Regions from separate parts of the Streptomyces sp. NPDC094032 genome, predicted to be linked through region 3. Evidence: riboswitches for the same ligand, from Rfam matches in the RefSeq annotation. Region 3 holds a riboswitch; each other region holds the start of a gene.
The links. Region 3 has a riboswitch for cobalamin ahead of ABTZ54_RS20110 (cobalamin biosynthesis protein). Riboswitches for the same ligand answer to the same signal wherever they lie in the genome.
Positions count from the first base shown of each region.

Region 1: it holds a riboswitch for cobalamin, as region 3 does, so the genes downstream of both, metE (5-methyltetrahydropteroyltriglutamate--homocysteine S-methyltransferase) here and ABTZ54_RS20110 (cobalamin biosynthesis protein) in region 3, are expected to answer to the same signal.
Region 2: it holds a riboswitch for cobalamin, as region 3 does, so the genes downstream of both, cobN (cobaltochelatase subunit CobN) here and ABTZ54_RS20110 (cobalamin biosynthesis protein) in region 3, are expected to answer to the same signal.
Region 4: it holds a riboswitch for cobalamin, as region 3 does, so the genes downstream of both, ABTZ54_RS26835 (ribonucleoside-diphosphate reductase subunit alpha) here and ABTZ54_RS20110 (cobalamin biosynthesis protein) in region 3, are expected to answer to the same signal.

Region 1 is NZ_JBEOUE010000026.1:19,343-21,533, reverse strand. Features, by position in the region: gene ABTZ54_RS28885 (hypothetical protein) at 1-560, opposite strand, end outside; cobalamin riboswitch at 690-874, shown strand; gene metE (5-methyltetrahydropteroyltriglutamate--homocysteine S-methyltransferase) at 1,038-2,191, shown strand, end outside.
Region 2 is NZ_JBEOUE010000025.1:64,209-66,399, reverse strand. Features, by position in the region: gene cobN (cobaltochelatase subunit CobN) at 1-1,362, opposite strand, end outside; cobalamin riboswitch at 1,403-1,541, opposite strand; gene ABTZ54_RS28520 (ferredoxin-like domain-containing protein) at 1,775-2,191, shown strand, end outside.
Region 3 is NZ_JBEOUE010000013.1:156,796-158,986, forward strand. Features, by position in the region: gene ABTZ54_RS20110 (cobalamin biosynthesis protein) at 1-759, opposite strand, end outside; cobalamin riboswitch at 792-933, opposite strand; gene ABTZ54_RS20115 (hypothetical protein) at 1,046-1,267, opposite strand; gene ABTZ54_RS20120 (inorganic phosphate transporter) at 1,284-2,191, opposite strand, start outside.
Region 4 is NZ_JBEOUE010000022.1:56,886-59,076, forward strand. Features, by position in the region: gene mctP (monocarboxylate uptake permease MctP) at 1-472, shown strand, start outside; gene ABTZ54_RS26830 (GNAT family N-acetyltransferase) at 559-1,074, shown strand; cobalamin riboswitch at 1,133-1,257, shown strand; gene ABTZ54_RS26835 (ribonucleoside-diphosphate reductase subunit alpha) at 1,386-2,191, shown strand, end outside.

The sequences.
Region 1 (2,191 bases), on a different contig from region 3:
GCGGAGCTGCCCTCGGGGAGCGACTCGGTCAGGGCGGGTCCGGGCACCGAGTCGATACGGGCCCCGGCCGCGCGGTCCTCCCCCTGGGGCGTCGGCCGCTTCACGATCTCGACCTTCCACGGCCGGTCCGGCGGATACCGCACCACGACCGTGCCGCCCGGCTGGTAGTCGGGCAGGTCGACGACGTTGATGAACTGGGTGAACTCGACGCGGTACGGCGGCTCGTCGTCCGGCGCGACGGTGGCCTCGAAGCGTACGAGGACGTCGCTGGTGTCGCCGCCGCCGGTGGCCTGCCGGCTCTCGATCTTCCCGAGGGCGGTGCGGTGGACGACGGCCGCCTCCCGCCGGCGTGCGGGTGCTCCGGCGGCGAGGACGAGCAGGCCGTAGACGAGGGGCACGACCAGGCCCGCGACGAGGAGCGGCGGGTTCTCGATGACGGTGCCGACGACGAGCCCGGCGAGTGAGCCCCCGATCACGGCGCTCGTCAGGATGCCGCGGGCGAAGTGGAGGAGGGTGCGGCGCGTCCGCTGAGCGCTCCGGGTGACCGGGGTGATCGTCATAGGGGGATTGTGTCGGGCCCGGGCGGCGTCCGGTAGGCGTTCGGCCCGCCAGTTCGCGCCCCGTTCCCCGCGTGCCCGCCGATCGGCCTTCTCGCTCCCAACGGCAGGGCGTAGGGTGGGCGTTGCAGCTGGTTCGCCCCGTCCGCCAGGCGGGATGCGTCGTAAGAGGGAACCCGGTGGGAATCCGGGACTGCCCCGCAGCGGTGAGCGGGAACGACCGCCGTCAACAGCACTGGGCCCTGGGGGTCCGGGAAGCGACGGCCAGTAGGTGTCCTCCACGAGGAGGGCGTGCCCGCGAGTCCGAAGACCTGCCACTGCCCGTGCGTGACGACCGCGCGCGGAGATTCCGGTGACCTCGTGGGCGGGTCGGCGACGGTACGGGCACGGCGCATGCGCCGTCTCCCGGGTTTCCTCGCTCCTTTCGCGCGCTCGTGGTCCCACCGGGGTCCTCCCACACGACTCGCGAAGGAGAGTCCCGTGACCAGCACGACCACGACCGTGTACGGATACCCCCGCCAGGGCCCGGACCGGGAGCTCAAGAAGGCCGTCGAGGGCTACTGGCAGGGCAGGGTGACGGCCGATCAGCTGCGCCGGACGGGGGCGGAGCTGCGCCGCGCGGCCTGGCGGCAGCTCGTCGAGGACGGTGTCCGCGAGGTGCCGACCGGCGACTTCTCGTACTACGACCATGTCCTGGACACCAGCGTGATGGTGGGCGCGGTGCCCGCCCGGCATCGTGCCGCGGTCGCCGCCGACCCCCTCGACGGGTACTTCGCCATGGCGCGCGGTACGCGGGAGGTGGCGCCGCTGGAGATGACCAAGTGGTTCGACACCAACTACCACTACCTGGTGCCGGAACTCGGCCCGGGGACGGTGTTCTCGGCCGACGCGCGCAAGCAGGTCGGCGAGCTGACCGAGGCCCTGTCGCTGGGCTTCGCGGCCCGGCCGGTGCTCGTCGGGCCCGTGACGTTCCTGCTGCTCGCGAAGCCGGCCGCGGACGCGCCCGCCGACTTCGTCCCGCTGACGCTGCTCGACCGGCTGCTGCCGGTGTACGCGGAGGTGCTGGCGGATCTGCGGGCGGCGGGCGCGGAGTGGGTGCAGCTGGACGAGCCGGCCCTGGTGCAGGACCGCACCCCGGCGGAGCTGAACGCGGCCGCCCGCGCGTACCGGGATCTCGGGGCGCTCACCGACCGGCCGCGGCTGCTGGTGGCCTCGTACTTCGACCGTCTCGGCGAGGCGCTGCCCGTGCTCGCGAAGGCGCCGGTCGACGGTCTGGCGCTGGACTTCACGGGTCCCGCGGCGGCGAACCTGGCGGACCTCGCGGCGGTCGGCGGGCTGCCGGGCAAGCGGCTCGTCGCGGGGGTGGTGGACGGCCGGAACGTGTGGATCAACGATCTGGAGCGTTCGCTTGCGACCCTGGCGACCCTCCTCGGCCTGGCCGACCGGGTCGACGTGGCGGCCTCCTGCTCCCTGCTGCACGTGCCGCTGGACGCGGCGGCCGAGCGGGACGTGGATCCGCAGGTCGCGCGCTGGCTGGCGTTCGCCCGGCAGAAGGCGGAGGAGGTCGCGACGCTGGCGCGGGGGCTCGCCGAGGGGCCCGGCGCCGTCGCGGCCCGGCTCGCGGCCAACCGGGC
Region 2 (2,191 bases), on a different contig from region 3:
GTCCAGGAACATCTCGCCGGGCGCCGGGCCCCAGTGCTCCTCGACCTGCTCGCGCAGCTCCGCCGGGAGTTCGGCGTACCAGCGCTTGTAGTCGGCGGCCGGGATGCGGACCGGGTTGCGGGCCAGCTGCTCCTCGGTGAGCCAGTCCTGGTCGTGCCCGCCGGCCTCGATCAGGGCGTAGATCAGCTCGTCGCCGTCCCCGGAGACGAGGCCGGGGATCTCGTCGACGGGCCCGAAGTCGTACCCCTCGGCGATCAGCCGCTTCAACAGCGCGACGGCGGAGGCGGGCGTGTCCAGACCGACCGCGTTGCCGATCCGGGAGTGCTTCGTCGGGTACGCGGAGAGGACGAGCGCCAGCTTCTTCTCGCCGTTCGCGATGTGACGCAGGCGGGCGTGCCGGACGGCGATGCCGGCGACTCGAGAGGCGCGCTCGGGGTCCGCGACGTACGCGGGCAGGCCGTCCTCGTCGATCTCCTTGAAGGAGAACGGGACGGTGATGAGCCGCCCGTCGAACTCGGGGACGGCGACCTGGCTGGCGGCGTCCAGCGGCGAGAGGCCCTCGTCGTTCTCCTCCCAGGCGGCGCGCGAGCCGGTCAGGCACAGGGCCTGGAGGATCGGCACGTCGAGGGCGGCGAGCGCGCCCGCGTCCCAGGCCTCCTCGTCGCCGCCCGCCTGCGCCTCGGCCGGCTTGGTGCCGCCCGCCGCGAGGACGGTGGTGACGATCGCGTCGGCGCCGCGCAGCTCGTCGAGGAGCTCCGGCTCGGGGGCCCGCAGGGAGGCCACGTACAGCGCCTTCGCGCGGGCGCCCTTCGCCTCGATCGCGTCGCACAGGGCGCCGACGAAGGCGGTGTTGCCGCTCATGTGGTGGGCGCGGTAGTAGAGCACGGCGACGGTCGGGCCCTCGCCGTCGGTGGCGGTGCGCTCCAGCGGGCCCCAGGTCGGCGCGGCGGCCGGCGGCTCGAACCCGTGGCCGGTGAGCAGCACGGTGTCGGAGAGGAAGCGGGCCAGCTGGCCGAGGTTGGCCGGGCCGCCGTGCGCCAGGTAGGCGTGGGCCTCGGTGGCCACGCCGACCGGGACCGTGGAGGCCTCCATCAGCTGGGCGTCGGGGGCCTGTTCGCCGCTGAGCACCACCACCGGCTTGCCCGCCGCCCGGACCGTGTCCAGGCCCTCCTCCCAGGAGCGCAGGCCGCCGAGGAGGCGTACGACGACGAGCTCGACGCCGTCGAGCAGCGCGGGGAGGTCGCCGGACGGCAGCCGGGCCGGGTTGGCGAACCGCCACTCCACCGCGCCCTCGTCGGCGGCGGCGTTCGCCGCGCGGGCGCTGAGCAGGTCGGTGTCGGAGTGCGACAGCAGCAGGAGCATGGCGAGCTCAGGCCCTTCCTCGGGGTTGTCCGCGCCCCGGGTGGTCGTATGGACGGCGGGAGTTCCTGACTCACCGCCCCGGACGAATCCGGACCGGCTCACAGTGGCGGGACCGCGCCGGATTCCCACCGGGCTTCCTCCCCGGGGTCCTGGGACCCCATGCCGCTTGCATCCTAGATCGTGAGCGGGCGGGGCGGGGGGAGAGTGGGGGGTTGGGGGGATCACATCGGGGGCGGGGCCCGGTGCGACGACGGGGGCGGGGCCCGGTGCGACGACGGGGCCAGGTCCCGGTCGTGGCCGCCGCGAGCCCCGGCCGCAGGCGCCCCCGCCCCGGTCACGGCCGCCTCCGGCCCCGGTCGTGGCTCGTTCTCGGCAGGTGGGAGCCGATCCCGCCGTGGGTATGCTCGCCGCCATGTCGGCCACCCCACGCACCTCGCCCGAACCGGGCGAACCTCTCATACGGGACCGCGGCGACGCCTGTCCGGGTGCGCTGCGACTGCACGCGGCGGACGACGGGCGGCTTGCCCGACTGCGGCTGCCCGGCGGCCTTTTGACGGAGTCTCAGGTCCTCGCCCTGGCCGACGCGGCCGAGTCCCTCGGGGACGGCGGCGTCAGCGTCACCTCGCGGGGCAACGCGGAGCTGCGCGGGCTCGGCGAGGGCTGCGGCGGCGAGCTCGCCGCCCTCCTCGACCGGGCCGGGCTGCTGCCCTCGCCCACCCACGAACGCGTCCGCAACATCGTCGCCTCGCCCACCGCGGGACTGGACGGACTCGGCGGCGCGGACGTGCAGTTGTGGGCGCGGGAGCTGGACGCCCTGCTGTGCGCGGAG
Region 3 (2,191 bases):
GCCCGCGTTGGGGCTGGGGTGCTTCGAGGCGTCCGCGCGCCAGGCGCGTGCCGCGCCGCGCGGGTCGCCGCCCGCGACGGTGGCGAGCACGGCGGTGAGCCGGGCGCCGGGCCATCCCGCGAGGTCGTCGAGCCGGGCCGAGGCCCAGCCGAAGCGGCGGTACTTCGGCGACTTGTGGCCGACCATCGCGTCCAGGGTGTTCACCGCCCGGAAGCCGAGCAGGCCCGGCACGCCCGCGACGGCGCCCCAGAACAGGGCGCCCACCACGGCGTCGGAGGTGTTCTCGGCGACCGATTCGACGACCGCGCGGGCCATCGCGGGACCGTCCAGGGAGTGCGGGTCGCGTCCGCACAGGTGCGGCAGGCGCTCCCGGGCGACCTCCAGGTCCCCGGCCGCGAGCGCCCCGCCGATCGCGCGGGCCTCGCGGCCCAGGGTCGTACCGCCGACGACGGCCCACACGGAGGCGGCGGTCAGGGCGACGGTGGCGGTGCGGCTGCCCCGTACCGTACGGGCGGCCAGCGCGCCGAGCGCCACGGTGGATCCGGCGCAGACGGCGGTGTGCAGGGCGCCCCAGCCGCGGTGGTCGCGCAGCAGGTGTTCCTCGACGGCGCCGGCCGCGCGCCCGAAGGCGGCGACGGGATGGCCGCGGCGGGGGTCGCCGGCGAGCAGGTCGACGGCGAGGCCGGCGGCCGCTCCGTACGCGAAGGCGCTGGTGGCACCCGAGAAGGCACCGGGAATGCTGAGGCCGCGGCCGGGCATGGCGCTCTGTCCTCACTCAGGGTCCGCGCCCTGGATCGACGTGACCGGCGGCGAGAGTTCCTGACTCCCGGCCCCGGGGGGCCGGTCACAGTGGCGGGACCGCGCCGGAATCGCACCGGACTTCCTCTACTGCCGCCGTAATGGCCCCGGCAGTCCACCACGCTGTGCGAACAGCCGTCAACTCACCCTTGACCTGCGTCGGGTCACTGTGCGGAGCGCCACAGACACGAGGACCGGGCGGCCCGCACCTCGTGGTGCGGACCGCCCGGCCGGTGTGCTCGGTGCGTCAGGCGACGATCAGGTAGATGCCGTAGGAGACGGCCGCCAGGCACAGCGCGAAGCAGGCGTAGGCGCCGGTGACGGCGAGCGTGGCGGAGCCGCCGTTCTCGGCGGCCTCCTCCTGCTTGGAGAGGCCCATGACACCGAGGGTGAAGAGGCCCACCAGCGCGACGGTCGCCACGAGGCTGACTCCGAAGACGGAGCCGAGGGCTGCCCAGTCGATCTTCATGCTTGGTTCCAGTTCCTTAGACCGCGGCGGCGGGGGCCGGGGGAGCGGCCGGGTCCGTGGGGCCCGGGGTGGGGATGGTGGTCTTCAGGTCCGCGTCCGCGACGGCGGCGACGGAGCCGGCCGGCGGCGGCGGGGTGACGGCCGCGATGGCGGTGGTCACGACGCCCGCGGGCTCGGCCGGGGCGGCGGGGGCGTCGATGTCGTCGGCGGTGACGTTGGTGTGGTCGACCGGCTTGCGGCGCGACAGCGACCAGATCACGGCCGAGCCGGCCACGAGCAGGACCGCGACGGCGGCGATGCCCCAGGTGCCCTGCTTGGTGAGGAACTCGGCGGCGGCGCCGACCAGGCCCGCGGCGGGCAGGGTCAGACCCCAGGCGACGAACATCCGGGTGGCGGTCGACCAGCGGACGACACCGCCCTTGCGGCCGAGGCCGGCACCCATCACGGCACCCGAGCAGGACTGGGTGGTGGAGAGCGAGAAGCCCAGGTGGGAGGAGGCCAGGATGACCGTCGCGGCGCTGGTCTGGGCGGCGAAGCCCTGCTGCGGCTGGAGGTCGGTGAGGCCCTTGCCCATGGTGCGGATGATGCGCCAGCCGCCGAGGTAGGTGCCGAGCGCGATGGCGACACCGGCGGAGACGATGACCCACATGGGCGGGTTGGCGCCGGGGGCCAGGACGCCGCTGGTGACCAGGGCGAGGGTGATGATGCCCATCGTCTTCTGGGCGTCGTTGGTGCCGTGGGCGAGCGAGACGAGACCGGCGGACGCGATCTGGCCGGCCCGGTAGCCCTTGGCGGTGGCCTTCGTGCCGGTGTTCGACTTGGCGCCGAGGCGGTACGTCAGGCGGGTCGCGACCATCGCGGCCAGACCGGCGACGATCGGCGCGGCGACGGCCGGGATCAGGACCTTGGTGACGATGGTCGGGC
Region 4 (2,191 bases), on a different contig from region 3:
GGTCTCCAAGCTGGTCTCGCTGCTCGTGAAGGTCGGCGCGCTGGTCTTCGTCCTCACCATGGACAAGACCGTCGCCATCAACTTCCAGCTGCTCGGCGGCATCTGGATCCTCCAGACCTTCCCCGCCCTGGTCGGCGGCCTGTTCACCCGCTGGTTCCACCGCTGGGCGCTGCTCGCCGGCTGGGCCGTCGGCATGGTCTACGGCACGGCCGCGGCATACGGCGTGGCCAGCCCGACCCAGAAGCACTTCGGCGGCTCGTCGGCCGAGATCCCCGGCATCGGCGAGATCGGCTACATCGGCCTCACCGCCTTCGTGCTCAACCTGGTGGTCACCGTGGTCCTCACCGTCGTCCTGAAGGCGCTCAAGGCGCCCGAGGGCGTCGACGAGACCTCGCCCGCGGACTACACGGCGGACGCCGGGGACGCGGGTGTCGTCACCGAGCTCCCGAAGGTGGGTGCCGCCGGGCACTGAGCCCCTGGTCGCCCGCTCCGCCCGCTCCGCCCGCCCCCGGCATATCCGGAGGCGGGCGGAGCCGTGCCGGGGGCAGACTGCCGGTCATGGACTTCACGATCAGGGCGATACGGCCCGAGGAGTACGAGGCCCTCGGCGAGGTCACCGCGCGGGCCTACCTCGACGACGGGTTCCTCGCCTTCGGCGAGGACGACGAGTACCAGCACCTGCTGCGGGACGTGGCCCGGCGGGACGCCGAGGCCGAGGTGCTCGTGGCGGTCGACACCACGGATCCGGCCGGCCCGGTCCTCGGCGGGGTGACCTTCACCGCCGGCGGCGGGGAGTGGGCCGACATCGCCCGGGAGGGCGAGGCCGAGTTCCGCATGCTGGCCGTCGCCCACACCGCCCGCGGCCGGGGCGTCGGGGAGGCCCTGGTGCGGGCCTGCGTCGACCGGGCGCGGGCCGTGGAGGGCTGCGCGCGGATCGTGCTGTCCACCCAGCCGGCCATGTCCACCGCCCACCGCGTCTATGAGCGACTGGGCTTCACCCGCTCCCCCGAACGGGACTGGAATCCCGTCCAGGGCTCGGAATTCATGCTCTTCACCTACGTTCTGGAGCTCTGACCGCAGCTCCGACCGACACAACATGTGGGGGGTTCCGCGAGCGGAGCCCCCCACATGTATGCTCGTCCTCGCTGTCGCCGCAGGGGAATCCGGTGGAAATCCGGAACTGTCCCGCAACGGTGTGTTTTGCGCGCTTTCGCGCCCAGGGTGAGTCCGAGGACCTGCCGGCAGCGCGCCCGGTCCGTCCGTTCCGGGTGCCACAGACGTCCGGGCCTCGCGGAGTGGGCCGGTGGACGCGGCGCCGCCGTGCGTACGGCCGCCCGTTCCCGCCTCCCGTCCTGGCTCCGAGCCGAGCGAGGGAGAGCCCCCACGTGACCATCGCGCCCGCCGATCCGGCCGCAGCGATCGAGACCGACGGACCCGGCACCGTACTGCTGCGGACCCTGACCGATCTCACCGCCGACCTCCCGGACACCGACCCCGGCAAGGTCGCCGCCGCCGCCCTGCGCGGCCGCAGCGCGGGCGCGGACGAGGCGGAGCTGCGCGAGCTGGCCACCGAGGCCGCCGCCGGACTGATCGCCGAGGACCCGGCGTACTCCCGGCTCGCCGCCCGGCTGCTCACCGTCACCATCGCCGACGAGGCCGCCGGACAGGGCGCGTCCTCCTTCTCGGCCTCCGTCGCCGTCGGCCACCGCGAGGGCCTGATCGCCGACCGCACGGCCGCGTTCGTCGCCGCGCACGCCGCGCGCCTCGACGCGCTGATCGACCCGGCGGGCGACGACCGCTTCGGCTACTTCGGCCTGCGCACCCTCTACTCCCGCTACCTGCTGCGCCACCCGATCACCCGCCAGGTGATCGAGACCCCGCAGCACTTCATGCTGCGCGTCGCGAGCGGTCTCGCCGAGGACGAGTCGACGCGCGCCGTCGACGAGGTGGCCGCGCTGTACGGGCTGATGAGCCGCCTGGACTACCTGCCCTCCTCCCCCACCCTCTTCAACTCCGGCACCCGCCACCCGCAGATGTCCTCCTGCTACCTGCTCGACTCCCCGCAGGACGAGCTGGACTCCATCTACGACCGCTACCACCAGGTCGCGCGCCTGTCGAAGCACGCGGGCGGCATCGGCCTCTCGTACTCCCGCATCCGCGCCCGCGGTTCGCTGATCCGCGGCACCAACGG